DNA from 2 places in the Embleya sp. NPDC055664 genome. Region 1 is predicted to be linked to the other one. Evidence: riboswitches for the same ligand, from Rfam matches in the RefSeq annotation. Region 1 holds a riboswitch; the other holds the start of a gene.
What was found. Region 1 has a riboswitch for glycine ahead of gcvT (glycine cleavage system aminomethyltransferase GcvT). Riboswitches for the same ligand answer to the same signal wherever they lie in the genome.

Region 1 (5,497 bases):
GCTTTTCGGCCAGGGTGGTGACCCGGGCGGTGAGCGCGGCCTTGCGGGTGTCGTCGAAGTCGGGCAGCAGGGCCTCGGCGATGATGTCGGCGACCTCCTCGAAGTCCGCCTTGCCGAAGCCGCGGGTGGCCAGGGCCGGGGTGCCGATCCGCAGGCCGGAGGTGACCATCGGCGGGCGCGGGTCGAACGGGACCGCGTTGCGGTTGACCGTGATGCCGATCGAGTGCAGGCGGTCCTCGCCCTGCTGCCCGTCCAGCTCCGAGTCGCGCAGGTCGACCAGGACCAGGTGCACGTCGGTGCCGCCGGTGAGCACGGTGATGCCCACGTCGGTGACGTCCTTGCGGGTCAGCCGCTCGGCGAGGATGGCCGAGCCCTCCAGGGTGCGCTTTTGGCGGTCCTTGAAGTCGTCGGAGGCGGCGACCTTGAACGCCACCGCCTTGCCCGCGATCACGTGCTCCAAGGGGCCGCCCTGCTGGCCCGGGAAGACCGCCGAGTTGATCTTCTTGGCGTATTCCGCCTTGGACAGGATCACGCCGCCGCGCGGGCCGCCCAGGGTTTTGTGCGTCGTGGTGGTGACCACGTCGGCGTACGGCACGGGGCTGGGGTGCAGGCCCGCGGCGACCAGACCGGCGAAGTGCGCCATGTCGACCATCAGGAACGCGCCGACCTCGTCGGCGATCCGGCGGAACTCGGGGAAGTCGAGCTGCCGGGGGTAGGCCGACCAGCCGGCGATGATCAGCTTCGGCCGGTGCTCCTTGGCGAGCCGCTCGACCTCCTCCATGTCGACGCGGTGGGTCTTCTCGTCGACGTGGTAGGCGACCACGTTGTAGAGCTTGCCGGAGAAGTTGATCCGCATGCCGTGGGTGAGGTGGCCGCCGTGGGCCAGGTCCAGGCCGAGGATCGTGTCGCCGGGGGAGAGCAGCGCGAACATCGCGGCGGCGTTGGCCGACGCGCCCGAGTGCGGCTGCACGTTGGCGGCCTCGGCGCCGAACAGCTCCTTGACCCGGTCGATGGCGAGCTGCTCGACCACGTCGACGTGCTCGCAGCCGCCGTAGTAGCGCCGGCCGGGGTAGCCCTCGGCGTACTTGTTGGTGAGAACGGAGCCCTGCGCCTCCAGCACCGCCACGGGGGCGAAGTTCTCGGAGGCGATCATCTCCAGGGTGTTCTGCTGGCGGTGCAGCTCGTCGGCGACGGCGGCGGCGACCTGCGGGTCCACCTCGCCCAGGGGACGGTCCAGGATCGTCACGGTTGTCAGCTCCTCGATCGGGTCGATCTCGATCATTCGCCGCAGAACGCGGCGTATTCGTCGGCCGACAGCAGGCCCTCGGCCTCGCCGTCGATGCGCACCTTGAACAGCCAGCCCGCCCCGAAGGGGTCGGAGTTCACCAGGGCCGGGTCCTCGACGACGGCGTCGTTTATCTCGACGACCTCGCCGGAGACCGGCGCGTACATGTCGCTGACCGACTTCGTGGACTCCAGCTCGCCGCACGGCTCACCGGCGACGACCACCCGGCCGACCTCGGGAAGCTCGACGAACACCACGTCGCCGAGCGCCTCGGCCGCGTGCTGGGTGATGCCCACGACGGCGGGGGAGGCCGCCTCGTCGAGCCACTCGTGTTCCTTGCTGTAGCGCAGGTGCTGGGGTGCGTGCACGGGTCCATTCTCCATTCGAATGAGGTAAGTCCGTCCCTCAGGATGATTTGGGACGTTTTCCGGTGATATAGGAAGGGGTTCGGCTCAGCCGCGCTTGTAGAACGGCAGCGCCACCACCTCGACCGGCTCGGCCTTGCCGCGGATGTCCACCGCCAGCCGGGTGCCCGGTTCGGCCCGCTCCGTCGCCACGTAGGCCATCGCGATCGGCATGCCGAGCGTCGGCGACGGCGCGCCGGAGGTGACCTCGCCGACCCGCTCGCCGCTGTCCGCGTCCACCACCGGGTAGCCCGCGCGCGGAACCCGCTTGCCCGGCGAGGTCAGCCCGACCAGCGTGCGGCGCACATCCGCCTCCGCCGCGGCCAGCGCCTCGCGGCCGACGAAGTCCTCGGGCTTGTCCAGCCGGACCACCCGGCCCAGGTTGGCCTCGTACGGCGTGGTGTCCCGGGTCAGCTCGTGGCCGTACAGCGGCATGCCCGCCTCCAGGCGCAGCGTGTCCCGGCAGGACAGGCCGGCCGGCACCAGGCCGTGCGGCTTGCCCGCGGCCAGCAGCGCGTCCCACAGCGCGACCGCGTCGCCGGGCGCGGCGAACAGCTCGAAGCCGTCCTCACCGGTGTAGCCGGTGCGGGCGAGCAGCACGGGTACGCCCGCGACCTCGGTGCGCAGGATCGCGTAGTACTTGAGCGCGGGCAGGTCGGCGTCGGTCAGCGAACCGACGATCGTGGTCGACGCGGGCCCCTGCACGGCGAGCAGCGTGTACTCCTCGGACGCGTCGCGCACCGTGGCGTCGAAGTCGCTCGCGCGGTGCTTCAGGCTGCCCGCCACCACGTCGGCGTTGGAGGCGTTGGCCACCACCACGAAGTGCTCTTCGCCGAGCCGGTACACGATCAGGTCGTCGACGATGCCGCCCTCCTCGGTGCAGATCATCGTGTACCGGGCGCGGTCGATCCCGATCTTCGAGACGAAACCGACCAGGGCGTGGTCGAGCGCGCGGGCGGCCTCCGGGCCGGTGACCTCGATCTCGCCCATGTGGGTGAGATCGAACAGGCCGGCCGTGGTGCGCACCGCGGTGTGCTCGTCCCGCTCGCTCCCGTACCGCAGCGGCATCCGCCACCCGGCGAAGTCGGTCATCGTGGCCCCGAGCGCGTCGTGCACGGCGTCGAGCGGGGTCCGGCGGTCGGTGGTCATGCGAAGACTCCTTCGAGGGGACGCCGGCGGAAGCCCCCGGCGGGCGCGAACCGGTCCGGGGCATGCCGGACGGCGCGGACCCGGGCGCGGGCCCGAGGTGCGACGAGAGGTGACGGGTGCTGCGGCCCGTACCGGAACGGGGACGGGCCCCGGATCAAGAACCGGAACGAGTACGAGAACGAATTCGAGGACAAAGGGGGCTCCCTGCCATGGCGTTCAGCCCTTTTCGGCCAAAGTCGGTCGAAAAGTGGGGTGCCCTCCCCTTCTGTCATCGGAACCTGAGAGCTTCATCCCGTCCGCCGCTGCCGCGTCGGACCGGGATTTGCACCGTGGGTGAGCCGCACCGACGGTGCGTCTGCTTTCCAGAAGTGCCTGACCCATGCGGTATCGGTGCCTGAGAGATTCCGGGGAGGAGTTGCTCCTTCGGCGCCCCGCTCGATGGCGAGGACTCTTCCGCGTGGGGTCGACGGCCGTTATGAGGTTGTGCCCGGCATGCTAGCGCGTGTCGTCAATCCCCCGCCGGGGCCGGGGAGCGCCGGCGCCCGCTCGCGCCCTCGGTGCGACACCATGCGCAGGGCACGTGGGTTCGGGACATCAGGGGAGGATTCGTGGAGACGGATTCGGCGGGGGCGCATACCGGCGCCGCGGCGGGCGGCATGTTGATCCCCCGGTCCGTGCACGACCTGCGGGAGGAGCGGAACCGGGCGGGGGAGCGGGACGGGGTCCGGCGGGTGGACATGCTCTCCTATCCGGCCTCGTGCGTGCTCGTGGTGACCGGCCTGCCGGGCGCGGGCAAGAGCACGCTCCTGGCCCGGGTGGTCGCCGCCGGGCCCGCGGTCGCGGTCCTGGACGCCGACCTGGTCCGGGCCCGCTGGGCGGTGCGGGTGGGGCGGCTGCCGTACCGGGTCTACCGGCCGCTGGTGCGGCTGTCGCACTACGGCGAGGTGGCCCGGGCGCTGCGTGGCCCCGGCGCGGTGGTGGTGCACGACAGCGGCCGCAATCCGATCCTGCGCCGGGTACTGGTGCGCGCGGCCCGGCGGCGGGGCATCCCGGCCCACGCGCTGCTCCTGGACGTCACGGCCCATCAGGCGCTTTCCGGCCAACGTGCGCGCGGGCGCGGGGTGTCCACCGCGGTGTTCGCCCGACACCACCGGGAATGGCGCGCGCTGCTCGCCCGGCTCGCCCCGTGGCTGGACGCCGGACCCGCCCTCGCCTCCGCTCCGGGCGGCTTCACCTCGTGCGTACTGCTCGACCGCGCGGCCGCGCGGCAACTGCGCCGGATCGTTTTCGCAGACCCCCTACCCGGACAGTCCCGACGGCGGGATGCGGACAAGTCGTAAACTGCGCCGGACACCAAGAGGAGCACCACCATGCCGTTCCCGGCCAATCCCGTGGAGAGCGCGCTCGTCGCGGCGATGCGCGACCCGTCCCGGGCCGAGGCCCTGTTCGAGGCGCTCGCCGAGGCGGACGTGTGGGTGCCGCTGCCCGAGGGGGGCAGCGCTGCCGACACCGAACTGACCCTGCCCACCGCCGAGATCGACGGTCTGCCGTATGTGCCGGTGTTCTCCTCGGAGGAGCAGTTCCGCCGGCTCGCGGGGCCGATGGCGGGCACTGTGGCGCCGATGCGCGAGTTCGCCCGAGGGCTGCCGCCGCACATCGGCATCGTGGTCAACCCGGGCGGCGAGGCGGGCATCCCGATCCCGCCGCCGGGTGTGCTGGAGCTGGCCCGGCTGCCCGGCGCGGCCCACCGCGGCGCACGGGTGCGGCTGTACGAGCCCGACCAGGAGCCGATGGACTTCCTGATCGCCGCCGCCGCCGAGTTCATCCACGTCCCCGTGGTGCTCAGCGCCCGGCGCGGCCTGGGCGAGGTCGAGTCCGATCCGCCGGTCCTGTTCGTCGGCGTCGAACTGGACCGGTGGCAGGAGGAGGACCGGCTGGCCGCGATCGGCGCCCTGGAGCGCGCGCTCGGCCGCGCCGCGTGCCCGTGGCCGGTCAACGTGGTGCTTCTGGACGTGGCGCAGGATCCTGTGGGGGACTGGATGCTGGAGCGGACCCAGCCGTTCTATCTGCGGGCCGACCAGCGCTGAGCCCGTCCGGCCGCGGCCGGCATCGGTGTCGAAAAACATGGGGTTCGGGGAGGACGTCGTGAACCAGGTCGAGCAGGCGTTGAGCCAGGTGGCCCCCGGGCGCTACGACGCCTACGAGCGGCTGCTGCAAGCGCTCGTCGGCGCGCCCGTGTGGATGTTGTTGTGGCAGGGGCAACCCGGCAGTCCGGACGCGCAGTACGGGAACATGGACGTGGCCGGCTGGCGCTACGCCCCGGCGTTCACGTCCGAGGAACAGCTGCGTCTCAGTGGCTGGGACCGCTCGTTCGAGATCTGTCCGGTCCCCGAGATCGCGTCCTCGCTGTACACCGACCGCTGGGGTCTGTGGCTGAATCCGCACGCCCAGGGCGGCGGCGTCGGCGTGCCCTACCTCGACCTGCGCCGCATCGTCGGCGGCCTGGACCGACTGATGGCCGGCCCCCTGGAGGTCGGCGAACCCACCTTGTGGGACCCGGCGTTCTACTCCCTGCTCGGCGGGCAGCTGTTCCAGACCCAGGTGGTGCGCGCCGCCCACCGGGCCTGGGTACGCCCCACCGTCGGCCCCGAACGCCTCG
Region 2 (5,497 bases), on a different contig from region 1:
GGCGGAGCGCGCCCGCACGGCACGTCCTCTGCCGGCGACCGACCCCGGTGCGGGCCTCCGGCGGCCGGACGTCGTCCCACCCGGCACTCCGTCGGAGGACGTGGGCTACCGCGGCCCGACCGCCTGTGCGGCGGCCGGCATCACCTACCGGCAACTCGACTACTGGGCCCGCACCGGCCTGGTCGAGCCCACGGTCCGCTCGGCCCACGGCCCGGGCACGCAGCGGCTGTACGGCTTCCGCGACATCCTCGTGCTGAAGATCGTCAAGCGGCTCCTGGACACCGGCGTCTCGCTGCAGAACATCCGGATCGCGGTCGCCCACCTGCGCGGACGCGGCATCGGCGACCTGGCCGGGATGACCCTGATGAGCGACGGGGCGAGCGTGTACGAGTGCACGTCCTACGACGAGGTCATCGACCTGGTCCAAGGCGGCCAGGGGGTCTTCGGCATCGCGGTGGGGGCGGTGTGGCGCGAGGTCGAGGGCTCGCTCGCGCAGCTCCAGGGCGAGCACACCGGCACCGGGGAGCCGACCCCGCAGGTTCATCCGGGTGACGAATTGGCCCGCAGGCGTCGAGATCGCGCGGTCTGAGCGGCGACACCGCCGATGGGAACCGGCGCGCGGGGCGGGACGTCCACGTGGATGTGCCCCTTCGTCGCCCCACCCTGCCCCGCTCACGGCGTGCCCAACGGCGCGGCTACCAGGCCGTCGTCCTGCTCACGGCGGTCGGACTGGCCCCGATGACGGGGCTGCATCTGTACGCCGGGGACCGGGTGCGCTCGGTGGAACGGGTGCCCGCGCGCGACGTCACGATGGTGCTCGGCGCGGGCGTGCGGGGGGATCGGCCGTCGGATCTGCTGGCCCGCCGCCTCGACGTGGCGTTGCGGCTGTACCGGACCGGCAAGACCCGGGTGATCCTGGTCAGCGGCGACGGCGGCGGCAACCGCTACGACGAGACCGGGGTGATGCGGCGCTACCTCGTCGAGCGCGGAGTCCCGGACAAACGTGTCGTGAGCGACGATTCGGGATTCTCCACCTGGGAGTCCTGCGCCCGGGCGAAGCGGATCTACGGCATCGAGCGGATGATCGTGGTCACGCAGAGCTTCCATCTGCGGCGTGCGCTGGCGCTGTGCAAGGCCGCCGGCATCGATGCCTACGGTGTTCCGGACCGATCCCTGACGTGGGGCCACATCGGGCCCACCGTGTACGGAACCGGTCGTGAGGTGCTCGCCGCGATCAAGGCGACCGGAACGATCGTGTTCAAGCCGGACCCCCGGGTGACCGCCGGCCCCAGCGACGCGATCCGGCGCGCGCTGGAGGACTGACCGCCGGGACGACCGGCCGCCGCCCGGTGTCTCGCTTCGGCGCGTCCGAACGACCGTTCACCGAAGATGTCGGACCGGTGCGTCATGATTGCGCGGTGTGAGACAGGCGCCGGGCATCCTCCACCTCGACATGGACGCGTTCTACGCGTCGGTCGAGCAGGTCGCCAAGCCCAGCCTGGCCGGCAAGGCGGTCATCGTGGGCGGCATCGGCGCCCGGGGCGTGGTGGCCACGGCCTCCTACGAGGCCCGGGTCTTCGGCGTACGCTCCGCGATGTCCATCGGCGAGGCCCGTCGGCGCTGCCCCAACGCGGCCTTCCTCAGCCCCCGCTTCGGCCTGTACCGGCAGGTCAGCGACACCGTGATGGAGCTGCTGCACCGGCTGTCCCCGCTGGTCGAACCGCTCAGCCTGGACGAGGCGTTCATCGACCTGGACGCGGGCCCGCACGGCGACGCCCTGGACACCGCCCGGGTCACCGAGATCGCCGTGTGCCTGCGCGCCGACATCCACGCCGCCACCGGCCTGACCTGCTCGGTCGGCGCGGCGACCTCCAAACTGCTGGCCAAGATCGCCTCCGAGGCGGACAAGCCCGACGGGTTGTGCGTGGTGGTGCCCGGCACCGAACGGGCGATGCTCGACCCGCTCCCGGTGCGCGCGCTGCCCGGGGTCGGCCCGGCCACCGGCGACGTGCTGCGCCGGGCCGGCCTGGACACCGTTGCCGACCTGGCCGCGGTGGACGAGAGCGAACTGGTGCGCCTGCTGGGCCAGGCGCACGGACACGGCCTGCACGTCCTGGCCGCGGGCCTGGACGCGCGCCCGGTGGTGGCCGACCGGGACGCCAAGTCGGTGTCGGTCGAGGACACCTTCGCCACCGACCTGGTCGACCGTGAGCGGATCACCAGGGAGTTGGACCGGCTCTCGATCCGCTGCGTGGAGCGGTTGCGCGCGGCCGGCCGCTCCGGCCGCACCATCGTGTTGAAGCTGCGCCGCTACGACTTCAGCACGCTCACCCGCTCGGAGACGTTGCGCGGCCCCACCGACGACCCGGGCGTGGTGCGCGAGACGATCCGTCGCCTGGCCGCCCAGGTGGACGTCACGGGCGGGGTGCGGCTGCTCGGGGTGGGTGTCAGCGGCCTGGCCGACTTCGCCCAGCAGGACCTGTTCGGCGTCGCCGACACGCCGGCGGAGGGACCGGAGGACGACGACGCGGGGCGGACGGGGGAGGAGCCCGCCGAGGCCGGCCCCGAGCGGGTCTCCTGGTCCCCCGGCCAGGACGTGGTCCACGAGGACTTCGGCCCCGGCTGGGTCCAGGGCAGCGGCATCGGCCGCGTCACGGTGCGCTTCGAGGTCCCGGGCGGAAAACCGGGCCGGGTGCGTACGTTCGCCCTCGCCGACCCGGCGCTGCGACCGGGGGAGCCGCTGCCCCTGCCGGGCACGGGCGCCGCGGGCGACCGGCCCGCCGAGCCCGCCGACCCCGGCCCACCGCCCCCGTCACTCCCGTCGACCTGACAACCCGCACCCCTCCGGCCTGGCGTCCCGTCCGCATCCGATGCCACGCTGATACCGTTGAAGCCGCCCATTACGTTCGCGCGGGAGAGTCCTCGTGTCGTCCGCACGAGGCGCCGAAGGAGCAACTCCTCCCCGGAATCTCTCAGGCACCCGTACCGCGTGGTCGTGGGCACTCTGGAAAGCAGGATCCGCACGTGGCTCGCCGAGTCGGGTCGGATCCTCGCCGACGGTGCAAATCGCGTTCGTGGGACCGGCCCCGCCGGTGTTCCGGGCGGGGTGAAGCTCTCAGGTACCGATGACAGAGGGGGAGGCCGGTGGGCGCGCGACCCGCGTGTCCGTCCAGGAGCGATCCAGGAGGCCTTTCGCGATGACACCGCGCACCCCTGCCCCGACGCGTGCTCACGCCGTACTCCCCTCCGGCCCCGGCTCGTTGACCGGCCTGGAGGCCGCGTCGCCGTTCACCGGCCGGCACATCGGTCCGGACACCGACGAACAGGCGAAGATGCTCGCCGCGATCGGCTACGGGTCCCTGGACGAGCTGACCGACGCGGCGGTGCCCGCCGCGATCCGCGCGCTCGCGGGCTTCGAGTTGCCGGCCGCGCGCACCGAGGCCGAGGTGCTGGCCGAACTGCGCGAGCTGGCCTCCCGCAACACCGTGCTGACCTCGATGATCGGGCTCGGCTACCACGGCACCTTCACCCCGCCGGTGATCACCCGCAACGTGCTGGAGAACCCGGCCTGGTACACCGCCTACACGCCCTACCAGCCGGAGATCTCCCAGGGCCGGTTGGAGGCGCTGCTCAACTTCCAGACCGTGGTCACCGACCTGACCGGCCTGGACGTGGCCGGCGCCTCGCTGCTCGACGAGTCCACCGCCGCCGCCGAGGCGATGACGCTGGCCCGCCGGGCGGGCCGGGCCAAGAGCGACGTGTTCGTCGTGGACGCGGCCACGCTGCCGCAGACCATCGCCGTGGTGCGCACGCGCGCGCAGGCGCTGGGCATCGAGGTCGTGGTCGCCGACACCGCCGACGGGTTGCCCGAGGGCGGCTGCTTCGGGGTGCTGCTCCAGTACCCGGGCACCGACGGTCTGGTCCGCGACCTGACCCCGGTGATCGAGGCCGCGCACGCGCAGGGTGCCCTGGTGGCGGTCGCCGCCGACCTGCTCGCGCTCACCGTGCTGCGCGCGCCCGGCGCGATGGGCGCCGACATCGCGGTCGGCACCACCCAGCGGTTCGGGGTGCCGATGGCCTTCGGCGGCCCGCACGCGGGCTACCTGGCGGTCCGCGAGAAGCTGACCCGCAGCATGCCGGGCCGCCTGGTGGGGGTGTCGGTGGACGCCGACGGCGCGCCCGCGTACCGGCTCGCGCTGCAGACACGCGAGCAGCACATCCGCCGGGAGAAGGCGACCAGCAACATCTGCACCGCACAGGTGCTGCTCGCGGTGATGGCCGGGATGTACGCGGTCTACCACGGGCCGGACGGGCTCGCCTCGATCGCGCGCCGCACGCACCGCTACGCGGCGGTGCTGGCGGGCGGGCTGCGGGCCGGCGGCGTAGAGGTGGTGCACGGCGACTTCTTCGACACGGTCACCGCCCGGGTGCCCGGTCGGGCCGAGCAGGTGCTCGCCGCGGCCCGCGCGGCCGGCGTCAACCTGCGGCCGGTGGATGCGGACCACGTGGCGATCACGTGTGACGAGACCACGCTGCGGGCGCACGTCGAGGCGGTATGGGGTGCGTTCGGGGTGAGCGGCGACGTGGCCGCGCTCGACGCCGAGACCGCCGACGCGCTGCCCTCGGGGCTGCTGCGCGACACCGAGTTCCTGACCCACCCGGTCTTCCACACGCACCGCTCCGAGACCGACATGCTGCGCTACCTGCGCCGGCTCGCGGACAAGGACTACGCGCTGGACCGGGGCATGATCCCGCTCGGCTCGTGCACGATGAAGCTCAACGCCACGGTCGAGATGGAGCCGATCACCTGGCCCGAGTTCGCGAACATGCACCCCTTCGCGCCGGTCGACCAGGCGGCGGGCTACCTGGAGTTGATCGACGGGCTGGCCGACTCGCTGGCCCGGATCACCGGCTACGCCAAGGTCTCGCTCCAGCCCAACGCGGGCTCCCAGGGCGAACTCGCCGGGCTGCTGGCGGTCCGCGCTTACCACCACGCCAACGGCGACACCGCGCGCGACGTGTGCCTGATCCCCTCCTCCGCGCACGGCACCAACGCGGCCAGCGCGGTGATGGCGGGGATGCGCGTGGTGGTGGTCAAGACCGGTGAGAACGGCGACGTGGACCTGGCCGACCTGCACGCGAAGATCGAGCAGTACCGGGACACCCTCGCGGTGCTGATGGTGACCTACCCGTCCACGCACGGCGTGTTCGAGGAGGGCATCGAGCAGGTGTGCGCGGCGATCCACGAGGCCGGCGGCCAGGTGTACGTGGACGGGGCGAACCTGAACGCGCTGGTCGGCCTGGCCCAGCCCGGCGGCGCGATCGGCGCCGACGTGTCGCACCTGAACCTGCACAAGACCTTCTGCATCCCGCACGGCGGCGGCGGTCCCGGCGTCGGCCCGGTCGCGGTGCGCGCGCACCTGGCGCCGTACCTGCCCAACCACCCGCTCCAGCCCACCGCGGGCCCGGAGACGGGCGTGGGACCGATCTCGGCGGC

Region 2: another riboswitch for glycine. It lies ahead of gcvP (aminomethyl-transferring glycine dehydrogenase); the one in region 1 lies ahead of gcvT (glycine cleavage system aminomethyltransferase GcvT).

Annotation. Positions count from the first base shown of each region.
Region 1 covers NZ_JBSHGZ010000035.1:107,949-113,445, reverse strand. Annotated here, with positions in the region: gene ACWGR4_RS38125 (serine hydroxymethyltransferase) at 1-1,282, opposite strand, end outside; gene gcvH (glycine cleavage system protein GcvH) at 1,279-1,653, opposite strand; gene gcvT (glycine cleavage system aminomethyltransferase GcvT) at 1,738-2,838, opposite strand; glycine riboswitch at 3,094-3,210, opposite strand; glycine riboswitch at 3,211-3,304, opposite strand; gene ACWGR4_RS38110 (AAA family ATPase) at 3,447-4,178, shown strand; gene ACWGR4_RS38105 (enhanced serine sensitivity protein SseB) at 4,209-4,925, shown strand; gene ACWGR4_RS38100 (enhanced serine sensitivity protein SseB C-terminal domain-containing protein) at 4,984-5,497, shown strand, end outside.
Region 2 covers NZ_JBSHGZ010000033.1:99,042-104,538, forward strand. Annotated here, with positions in the region: gene ACWGR4_RS37055 (MerR family transcriptional regulator) at 1-589, shown strand, start outside; gene ACWGR4_RS37060 (SanA/YdcF family protein) at 637-1,323, shown strand; gene ACWGR4_RS37065 (DNA polymerase IV) at 1,421-2,830, shown strand; glycine riboswitch at 2,902-2,998, shown strand; gene gcvP (aminomethyl-transferring glycine dehydrogenase) at 3,198-5,497, shown strand, end outside.